DNA from 3 places in the Limnohabitans sp. Hippo4 genome. Region 2 is predicted to be linked to each of the others. Evidence: predicted binding sites of a transcription regulator. Region 2 holds the regulator's gene; each other region holds the start of a gene.
What was found. The regulator LexA, encoded in region 2, represses DNA repair genes until DNA is damaged. The targets are predictions, from matches to a motif close to ACTGTATNNNNATACAGT.
Positions count from the first base shown of each region.

Region 1: the regulator LexA is predicted to act here: its motif matches at 1,372-1,389, upstream of B9Z46_RS02220 (DNA topoisomerase IV subunit B).
Region 3: the regulator LexA is predicted to act here: its motif matches at 1,755-1,772, upstream of recA (recombinase RecA).

Region 1 is NZ_NESE01000001.1:489,882-493,581, reverse strand. It holds gene dapA (4-hydroxy-tetrahydrodipicolinate synthase) at 1-719, opposite strand, end outside; gene B9Z46_RS02225 (bifunctional 2-polyprenyl-6-hydroxyphenol methylase/3-demethylubiquinol 3-O-methyltransferase UbiG) at 750-1,292, opposite strand; gene B9Z46_RS02220 (DNA topoisomerase IV subunit B) at 1,423-3,405, shown strand; gene parC (DNA topoisomerase IV subunit A) at 3,408-3,700, shown strand, end outside.
Region 2 is NZ_NESE01000001.1:34,547-38,246, reverse strand. It holds gene adk (adenylate kinase) at 106-765, shown strand; gene B9Z46_RS00185 (asparaginase) at 821-1,798, opposite strand; gene lexA (transcriptional repressor LexA) at 1,882-2,553, shown strand; gene B9Z46_RS00175 (hypothetical protein) at 2,614-2,934, shown strand; gene B9Z46_RS00170 (D-2-hydroxyacid dehydrogenase family protein) at 3,035-3,700, shown strand, end outside.
Region 3 is NZ_NESE01000004.1:95,434-99,133, reverse strand. It holds gene B9Z46_RS11470 (sensor histidine kinase N-terminal domain-containing protein) at 1-339, opposite strand, end outside; gene B9Z46_RS11465 (response regulator transcription factor) at 373-1,047, opposite strand; gene B9Z46_RS11460 (MarR family winged helix-turn-helix transcriptional regulator) at 1,172-1,690, opposite strand; gene recA (recombinase RecA) at 1,831-2,859, shown strand; gene recX (recombination regulator RecX) at 2,894-3,367, shown strand; gene argC (N-acetyl-gamma-glutamyl-phosphate reductase) at 3,384-3,700, opposite strand, start outside.

The DNA.
Region 1 (3,700 bases), 460 kb from region 2:
TGAATTTCCATGGCTTTTTGAACATTGCCTGCCATGGCCGCAACGCACAATTCATGCATCAAACGCGGCGCCACGTTGGCAGTGACACTGACATTGCCTTTGCCACCGCACAGCATCAATGCAACCGCTGTAGGATCATCACCCGAATACACCGCAAATTCTTTGGGCAAATCGCGAATGAGCCACTGAGCGCGTTCGATGTTGCCTGTGGCTTCTTTGATACCGACGATGCCAGGGACTTGGGCCAAACGCAACACAGTGTCGTGCTGCATGTCGGCCACGGAACGGCCGGGCACGTTGTACAAAATGATGGGCAAGTTAGGCACTGCTTCGGCGATGGCTTTGAAGTGCTGGTACATGCCTTCTTGGGTGGGCTTGTTGTAATAGGGCACCACTTGCAATTGGCAGTCGGCGCCGACGCTTTTGGCAAACTTGGCCAATTCGATGGCTTCCGCTGTGGAGTTGGCGCCACAGCCCGCCATGATGGGCACGCGGCCTTTGGCTTGTTCGACAGACACGCGGATGATCTCGCGGTGCTCTTCAACATTCACGGTGGGAGACTCACCCGTGGTGCCCACCACGCCAATGCAGTCTGTGCCTTCGGCAATGTGCCAGTCGATCAATTTTCGCAGGCTGGCGTAGTCCACCGAACCGTCCTCCAGCATGGGGGTGATGAGGGCGGGGATACTGCCAGTAATGGGTTGGAAAGTTTTCGTCATGGCGAATGAATAAAGCGACAAATAAGCATTCTAACGACAGCCAAGGCCAATCTGTTGACCAGATGCCGGGACTTGTGGGGTGGCCACAATGCGCTGTACAAATTTAGGGGGTTGTTCGGAGAAGCCGTCTTCGTAGGCGATGACGTGCATCTTTGCACAAGTCTGCAGCAATTCGCCAGGTTTGAGCAAAAAGTCAGGCCTGGACGGTTTGCCAATTTTTTCATGGCCTAGGGCAAATGTCTCGTAAATCAAGAAGCCGTGTGGCTTGAGGCTTTCCAAAATGCGCGGCATCAAAGGTCGCCACAGGTAATGGGTCACGATCACGGCGTCAAAAAGCTGCCCCTCCAAAGGCCAAGGGCCGCCCTCGATGTCTGCTTCCAACACTTGACCATAGGCTTGGGCTGTCGCCAAAGCTTCGGCTGAGCGGTCAACGCCAGTGCATTGATGGCCATGTCCCGCCAACCAGCGCATGTGCCGGCCAGCACCACAAGCCAAGTCGAGCACTTGGCTTTGAGGGGGCAGGAGATGAGTCCAGCGGGTGACCCAGGCTGAAGGATCTTCGGTTCCGTGCATGTGTGTTGCTTTCCAATGCGTTTCTATCAACTGCCGCCATGATGCCTGAATGTTCCTGTATGTCCTGGGGTTGGCAGGGACTGTGAATTTATCCAGTATTTTGTTTGATTTCACACTACAATCTGCGCCCATGGCTACTACTACCTCTTCCAATTCATCTCCCGAATACGGCGAAGGCTCCATTCGAGTCTTGAAAGGCTTAGAGCCTGTCAAACAACGTCCGGGCATGTACACCCGCACCGACAACCCCTTGCACATCGTTCAAGAAGTGCTCGACAACGCGGCCGACGAGGCGCTGGCGGGTCACGGAAAAAAGATCAAAGTGGTGTTGCACACCGACGGCTCGGTCAGCATCGAAGACGACGGTCGTGGCATTCCATTTGGTTTGCACCCTGAAGAAAAAGCCCCCGTCATTGAGTTGGTGTTCACGCGCTTGCATGCAGGCGGCAAGTTTGACAAAGGCAAGGGCGGCGCCTACAGCTTTTCGGGTGGTTTGCATGGCGTGGGTGTGAGTGTTACCAACGCCTTGGCCAAACGCCTGGAAGCCACCAGCTACCGCGAAGGCCAAGTGGCCACGCTGGCGTTTTCTGGCGGCGATGTGGTCGAAGCATTGGTGACTCGCAAAGCGGGCGAGGGCGATCGCAAACAGGGCACCACGGTGCGCGTGTGGCCCGACGCCAAGTATTTCGAATCCAGTGCCTTGCCCATGGCCGAGCTCACGCATTTGCTGCGCAGCAAAGCGGTGCTCATGCCTGGCGTCACGGTCACGTTGCTGAACGAAAAAACCAAGGACACCCAAACTTGGCAATACAAAGCGGGCCTGCGTGATTACCTCATGCAAACACTCACCGGAGACCCGGTCATTCCTTTGTTCGAAGGTGAAGGTTTTGCCGATGGCAACAACGACAGCTTTGCTGAAGGCGAGGGTGCCAGTTGGGCGGTGGCCTTCACCGAAGACGGTCAACCTGTGCGTGAGAGTTATGTCAACCTGATTCCCACCAGTGCCGGTGGCACGCACGACAGTGGCCTGCGTGATGGCTTGTTCACGGCGGTGAAGAGCTTCATTGAACTGCACAGCTTGTTGCCCAAGGGCGTGAAACTCATGCCCGAAGACGTGTTTGCACGTGCCAGTTTTGTGCTGTCGGCCAAAGTGCTCGATCCCCAATTCCAAGGACAAATCAAAGAGCGTTTGAACTCGCGCGATGCCGTGCGATTGGTGTCCAGTTTCGTGAGACCCACCATGGAGCTGTGGCTCAATGAGCACGTAGAGTACGGCAAAAAATTGGCCGAGCTGGCCATCAAGGCGGCGCAGCATCGCCAGAAGGCAGGTCAAAAAGTTGAGAAGCGCAAGAGCTCTGGCGTGGCAGTGTTGCCAGGCAAACTGACCGATTGCGAAAGCAAAGACATTGCGCACAACGAAGTGTTCTTGGTCGAGGGCGACTCTGCAGGTGGCAGCGCCAAGATGGGTCGCGACAAAGAATGCCAAGCCATTTTGCCGCTGCGCGGCAAAGTGCTCAACACGTGGGAAGTTGATCGCGATCGCCTGTTTGCCAACAACGAAATTCACGACATTTCGGTGGCCATTGGCGTTGATCCGCATGGCCCTAACGACTCACCCGATTTGTCGGGTTTGCGCTACGGCAAGATTTGCATCTTGAGTGATGCCGATGTGGATGGTTCTCACATCCAAGTCTTGTTGCTGACCTTGTTCTTCCGTCATTTCCCCAAGTTGATCGAAACCGGCAATGTGTTTGTCGCGCGTCCGCCACTGTTCCGTGTGGATGCACCAGCACGCGGCAAGAAACCAGCTGCCAAAATGTACGCATTGGATGAAGCTGAGTTGCAAAGCATGCTCGATAAATTGCGCAAAGATGGCGTGCGCGAAGGCGCATGGAGCATCAGCCGATTCAAGGGCTTGGGCGAGATGAGTGCCGAGCAGTTGTGGGAAACCACGCTCAACCCCGACACACGCCGTTTGTTGCCCGTGCAACTGGGTAATTTGGATTTTGCACAAACAGAAAGTTTGATCACGCAACTGATGGGCAAAGGCGAGGCCGCCGCTCGTCGTGAACTCATGGAATTGCATGGCGATGCCATTGAGGTGGACATTTAATCATGAACGATCAACCCACTTTAGACCTTCAAAACAGCGAGTCCGATGACTCGCTGAATTTGGCCACTTACGCACAACGCGCCTACCTTGAATATGCATTGAGCGTGGTCAAAGGCCGCGCATTGCCCGATGTGTGCGATGGCCAAAAACCAGTACAGCGACGCATTCTCTATTCCATGTCCCGCATGGGTTTGGGCTTCTCTGGTGCGACAGGTGCCAAGCCCGTTAAAAGCGCACGTGTGGTGGGCGATGTGCTGGGTCGTTTTCACCCGCACGGTGACCAAGCAGCCTACGA
Region 2 (3,700 bases):
TCCCCGCGAAGGGCTGGCGTCAGGAAAATTTGGGATTCCCATGCTATTCTCCAGTGAGAGCCATGCAGGCTGTGGCGAAAGATTTAACAACTATTCGGAACTTCCATGAGACTGATTCTTTTAGGCGCACCTGGTGCGGGCAAAGGTACGCAAGCGGCCTTCATTTGCGAGAAATTTTCCATCCCGCAAATCTCCACAGGCGACATGTTGCGTGCCGCTGTAAAAGCGGGCACCCCGCTCGGTCTTCAAGCCAAAGCCGTCATGGAATCGGGCGGCCTGGTCAGCGACGACCTCATCATCAACTTGGTCAAAGAACGCATTGCGCAAGCAGATTGCGCCAATGGCTTCTTGTTTGATGGCTTCCCTCGCACCATTCCCCAAGCTGATGCCATGAAAGCCGCAGGCGTCAAACTCGACTACGTGCTCGAAATTGATGTGCCCTTTGATGCCATCATTGAGCGCATGAGCGGACGTCGCTCACACCCTGCGTCTGGCCGCACCTATCACGTCAAATTCAATCCACCCAAAGTGGAAGGCAAAGACGATGTCACCGGCGAACCCTTGGTTCAACGCGAAGACGACAAAGAGGAAACCGTCAAAAAGCGCTTGGACGTCTACAGCCAACAAACACGCCCCTTGGTGGCCTATTACTCCGATTGGGCTAAAGCTGAAGCACACGCTGCGCCTCAGTACCGCGCCATCAGCGGCATGGGCTCAGTGGAGGACATTACCAAGCGCGCCATGCAAGCTTTGGGCGCTGCCTGATCACGCGCACGTGCGATGTCCAAATCCGGCTGAGGCCGGATTTTTTTTGGGTAAATCAGTCGGTTGGCTTGGACACCATGTCCAGTATCAAAGCCACTCTTGATTTGACTGGGCTCAATCCTGACAGCACAGGGAAGATGTGTGACGCCGTCACGATCACAGGCCCTTGGTTGCACCGACTGGCAACACGAATTTGCACGCCCGCATCTTGCGCACGCAGCAGCCCTTCCTTCAAATCGGTACTGACAGAGCCGTTGCCTGTTCCTGCAAGCACGATGCCTCGTACGCCGGCATTGATTAGCAGATCTACCAGCTTAGAACTGGCTTGCACATGGTTCATGATGACTTCAACCCATGGCCATGATGCGGGATCAGGTAAGTGAGAAAGCTTGATTTTGTTGGGCTGAGCCACTGGCGCAAACTCTGAACGCCATGTCACTTGGTCCTGAATGACTGTGCCTGCCAAGCCAGCTTCGCCCGAGTCAAAGGCATTCAACCGCGTGGGATGTACTTTTTGAACATGCTGACTGTGGTGTATTTCGCCAGCTGCCACCATCCAAACACCAGCGCCTTTGGCAACTGATGCCAACGTCAATGCGTCTCGCAAATTTTGGGGGCCATCGGCATCTTTGAAATTGGCAGGACGCATGGCACAAGTCAGCACAATGGGTTTTTCATTGGCAATGACACGGGACAAGAAATAAGCCGTTTCCTCCAGCGTATCCGTGCCATGGGTGATCACCACCGCCGCCACATCATCCTGCGATAGCCAAGCCTCACAACGCTGAGCCAAGTGATACCAAGTGGCAAAGTCCATGTCTTTGCTGTCCAGCTGCGCCACTTGTTCAGATTCAAATTGGTAGCCGCTCAAGGCCTCTGGAAGACCCTGTCCGATTTCTGCAACAGACTGGAGCAAGACATCAATCCCCCTCTGAGCAGCCTTGTAACTGAGCCCCTCAGAAGCCGAACTGGACTCGCCCGCAATCGTGCCGCCGGTGCCTAAAACAACAATTTTTTGATTTTTTGCTTGCATTTCAAAAAAGACTGGTTAAAAATACAGTTACTGGATAAGAAAACAGTTGTCTGTCAACTCAGCCACCTTTCAAGGACCGCACCATGATCGATCAACCCAAGCTCACAGCCCGTCAGCAACAAATTTTGGAGCTCATCCAAAAAACCATCGCTGAAACTGGCGCACCGCCAACACGCGCAGAAATTGCACAGGTATTGGGTTTCAAATCTGCCAATGCAGCCGAAGAACACCTGCAAGCTTTGGCACGCAAAGGCGCCATCGATTTGGTCAGCGGTACATCCCGCGGTATTCGTCTCAAAGGCAACTCACGAGACAGCCTGCGCAACTCTGGCGACCTGTTCAGCCTGCCATTGCCAGGTTTTGCCCAATTGGCATTGCCACTCATTGGACGTGTTGCTGCCGGCTCACCTATTTTGGCCCAAGAACATGTCGATCGCACCTATCACGTCGAAACTCACCTGTTCCAAGAGCAACCCGATTATTTGCTTCGTGTCCGTGGCATGTCCATGCGCGATGCAGGCATCATGGACGGCGACTTGCTGGCCGTGAAAGCCACCAAAGAGGTACGAAATGGCCAAATTGTGGTTGCACGCCTTGGTGAAGAAGTCACCGTCAAGCGCTTGCGTCGCCAATCCGATCGCATTGAACTGCTGCCCGAAAACCCCGACTACCCTATCATTTTGGTTCAACCTGGCGAACCCTTTGACATTGAAGGTTTGGCTGTGGGTCTCATCCGCAACACGCTGCTGATGTAAATCGCTCATTGCATTGTCAACATCATTTTTGCATCGCTCATCCATTTTCAAAGGTTAGATATGACCATCGCACTCCTCGGCATCACAAGCATTTACAACGGTTTTCAAAAGTTCCTCAGCTCTTCAATGAACTTGGACAACCCATTTGAAAAGGCCCAGCCAAGTCACAAAGTCAGCATTTCTGGTGCAAGTCCAAGTGCAAGCTTGGGTCCTCGACAAGCACAACAACGTGCACTTCGCGTCCTTCGCGTGTCAGAGCAAGGCGAAACCGCCTCTTGCGCAGGTCGAATGGTCATTTCTGGCCGCATGGCCGACGTCTGCGCCGAACTCGACCGTTTGGTTGCTTTAGAAGCCAAAAGCAAGCCTTCCCTGCCCCATTAATCCCCCTGCACCATTGCTGCCATTTATGCAGTGCATTTTGGTGCTCAAAATTTGAATTCAGAAGTCCATAGAAGCCTTCGGGCAAGGCACAATAGTGCCTATGAACATTGTGATCCTTGACGACTACCAAGATGTCGTCCGAAAACTAGATTGCGCGTCCAAATTGGATGCCTACAGCGCCAAGGTCTATACCAACACCGTCAAGGGTTTGGGCCAATTGTCTGTGCGACTTAAAGACGCAGACATTCTGGTTTTGATTCGCGAACGCACACACCTCAGCAGACAACTGATTGAAAAGTTGCCTCGACTTAAACTCATTTCACAGACTGGCCATGCAGGCTCTCACATTGATTTAGAAGCTTGCACCGAGCGAGGCATTGCTGTGGCCCAAGGCACCGGATCACCTTACGCACCGGCCGAGCTCACATGGGCACTGATCATGGCTGCGGCACGCAGATTGCCGCAATACATTGGCAACCTCAAACATGGTGCTTGGCAACAATCAGGCCTCAAGTCTGCATCCATGCCTGTCAATTTTGGAATGGGAACGGTTTTGCGCGGCCGCACCATGGGCATCTGGGGCTACGGCAAGATTGGCCAGCTGGTCGCAGGTTACGCCAAGGCCTTTGGCATGCAAGTTGTGGTTTGGGGAAGTGAAGCCTCAAGGGAAAAAGCAGCACAGCACGGCTACATTCCAGCCACCACACGTGAAGCCTTTTTTGAACAAAGTGATGTAATCTCTTTGCATTTGCGTTTGAACGATGCC
Region 3 (3,700 bases), on a different contig from region 2:
GCGGTCACCACCCAAGATTTCACCCTTGGGACCAATCACTTGGTAGTACACCAGATCGGCGTCGTCGGCGCGCAAGAGTTCGCTGGCCGGTTGCGGCAAATTGAATTGCACGCGCTGCTGATCAGGACTGAGCTTGACCAACTGCGCCAAGGCTTGTGCGTTGTAAATCAGCGCACGGTCAAATGGTTTGTTGGCCAGGCCTTGGGCAACCAGCCACGTGAGTGCCAAACTGACAGGCCACAGCAACAGCAATGGCGTGAGCATCCAGTCCAAAATTTCGCCAAACAACGAGCGCTGCTCGCGGCGAAAAAAAGACAGCTGCCAATTTTTAGGATTCATTCAGCAAAAACTTCTGGCAGCGCGAATGCGGGATCAGCCCGGAATTTTCTCGAGGCAGTAACCCAAGCCGCGAACGGTTGCGATGCGGATCGGCCCTTTTTCAATCTTCTTGCGCAGGCGGTGGATGTACACCTCAATCGCGTTGTTGCTGACCTCTTCGCCCCACTCGCACAAGCGCTCAACCAACTGGTCTTTGCTGACCAATCGGCCTGCACGTTGAAGCAACACTTCCAGCAAGCCCAATTCGCGTGCAGACAATTCCACCATCTTGCCGTCAATGGTGGCGACGCGGCCTGATTGATCGTAAATGAGCGGGCCGTGTTTGATTTGCGATGTGGCGCCACCCATGCCGCGCCGTGTCAGCGCGCGAACACGCGCTTCAAGCTCTTGCAAGCTGAAGGGCTTGGCCATGTAGTCATCTGCGCCATAGTCCAGACCTTTCACGCGCTCTTCCACACTGTCAGCTGCCGTCAAAATCAAAACCGGCAAGGTGGAGCCGCGTGAGCGTAATTTTTTCAACACATCGAGGCCATGCATTTTGGGCAAGCCCAAATCAAGAATGAGCAGATCAAATTCGTTGTTGGTCATGAGCGCAGCGTCGGCTTCTGTGCCACTTGCCACATGATCCACGGCCGCACCTGCACTGCGCAAACTGCGCAGCAAACCATCGGCCAACACCTGATCATCTTCAGCTATCAAAATGCGCATGCTTGTCTCCCGCTTTGGCCTTGTTTGGCTTTGTGTTTTGCGCCCGGAGGCGGCTGTCTAAATTTTAGGCGACTATCAACGCTCTGTGACGAGAGTTTCACCATGGCCGACCCCTCGTTTGCCATTACATGCAATAGGCTTCAAGTCCCAAGGCCACTACGGTTGCAATTTCAAGGCCCACGGAAGCTTTGAATTCTTCTTCTGCTTGTGCCACCGCCACTTGAAAGGCGGCCAACCACGCCAAGCCGTCTTCGGTGAATTCGACCAGGCGCGCGCGCGCATCTCGACTGTCTTGTGTTCGTTTGACCAAACCCCATGCTTCACACTGGTCGACCAAATTGCCCATGGCTTGTTTGCTCATCCCTGCGGCCTGCGCCAAGTCCGTCAGCCTTGAACCCTGCAGCGACAAATGCCGTGTGATGTGAACGTGTGCCGCACTGATTTGATCTCTTGCAGCCAAATTCGAGAGCGCCAGCGGCACCTGCTCGTTGTGTGCCATCAGGCTTAAAACGCGCGCATCGAAACGCCTCATGGAATGGCCCAACAAACGACCCAAATGTGTTTCGCGCCATCGGTCATCGCGGACAGCAGATGACGGCGCTTGGCCCTGTGAATGGGTGATGAAACTGTCATTGACTGGCATTTGCAGATAGTAAAGCAAACTGACTAAAAAATCTATTTACTCATTGAGACAATGCCATTACAGTACTGTTCAAGCATCCAGTCTTTGATCAGCTTTCTGAATGCAAGTTTTTCAACCCGTTGATTTTTATGGAGATTTCTATGAGCGACCAAAACAGCGACAAAACCAAAGCCCTGCAAGCAGCCCTGGCCCAAATCGAAAAACAATTTGGCAAAGGCACCATCATGCGTCTGGGCGAGGGTGAAGTCATCGAAGACATCCAAGTCGTCTCAACGGGTTCTTTGGGGCTCGACATTGCCTTGGGCGTAGGCGGTTTGCCCCGCGGCCGCGTGGTTGAAATATACGGCCCAGAGTCTTCTGGCAAAACCACCCTCACCTTGCAAGTGATTGCCGAGATGCAAAAAATCGGCGGTCAGTGCGCCTTCGTCGACGCCGAACATGCTTTGGACATTCAGTACGCTCAAAAGCTTGGCGTCAACCTGCAAGACCTGCTCATTAGCCAGCCCGACACCGGCGAGCAAGCCCTTGAAATTGTCGACAGCCTGGTTCGCTCCGGCGCCGTCGACTTGGTCGTCATCGACTCCGTGGCCGCACTCACCCCCAAGGCCGAACTCGAAGGCGACATGGGCGACTCTTTGCCCGGCCTCCAAGCCCGCCTCATGAGCCAAGCCCTGCGCAAGCTCACCGCCACCATCAAGAAAACCAATTGCATGGTCATCTTCATCAACCAAATCCGCATGAAGATTGGCGTCATGTTCGGCTCGCCCGAAACCACCACCGGTGGCAACGCGCTCAAGTTCTACGCTTCTGTGCGCTTGGACATCCGCCGCACCGGCACCATCAAACGAGGTGACGACTCGATCGGCAACGAAACCAAAGTCAAGGTGGTTAAAAACAAAGTGGCTCCGCCCTTTAAAACCGCTGAGTTCGACATTCTGTTCGGTGAAGGCATCAGCCGCCAAGGCGAAATCATCGACATGGGTGTCGAGGCCAAAATCATCGACAAGTCAGGCGCTTGGTATGCCTACAACGGCGAAAAAATTGGCCAAGGCCGCGACAACGCCCGTGAGTTCCTGCGTGAAAACGCCGAACTGGCTGCCGAAATTGAAAACAAAGTGCGTGAATCTTTGGGCATCCCACTGCTGGCTGAAGCCGTCGCAGCCGCCTAATCTCACGCCTTTCTCCAGTTGCGTTCCTTGATCAATGGCTCAGCCCGGGTTTAAGTTGTCCCTCAAAGGACGTGCGCTGCGGCTTTTGTCGCAGCGCGAACACTCTCGAGCTGAGCTGGTTCGCAAACTGTCCCCCCACGAGGAGGTGCCGGGCGAGCTGGCACAAGCCCTCGACGAGCTCCAAGCCAAAGGTTTCATTGACGAAACCCGCGTCTTGGAGTCCGTTCTTAACCATCGCGCGCCAAAGCTGGGCAACGGCAGAATCAAACAAGAACTGCAAGCCAAAGGCTTGGCGCCTGCAGCAGTGGCTCAGGCCATGCTGGACTTAAAAGATTCTGAATTCGCACGCGCCCAAGGCGTCTGGCAAAAGAAATTTGGCGCGCCTGCGGCGGATGCCAACGAGCGCGCCAAGCATTACCGGTTTTTGCTCACGCGCGGGTTTTCGGCCGAGGTGGTCCGAAAAGTCGTCCAGCAATCGGGCGCGCCCGAAGAAGACTTCGACAGCTGAAGCTTGTTCTGCCAGGTCAAAGACCCAGCATCAACTTCAAGTTTTGAACCGCAGCGCCGCTGGCCCCTTTGCCCAAATTGTCCAATCGGGCAATCACCACAGCTTGGCGATGCGTCTCGTTGCCAAACACCCTGATTTCCAGTTTGTTGGAGTCGTTGTTGCCGGTGGCGCCCAATTTGCCACTTTCTTCAGCTGCCACCACACTGACCCAACCGCCAGCGTTTTGGCTACTGGCGTAGTGCGCGCGCAAAGCTTCATACAAATCGGACACTTTCGGTTTGCCAGGCAAGTCGTCCAGAAACAGCGGCAACTCCACCAACATGCCTTGCCGAA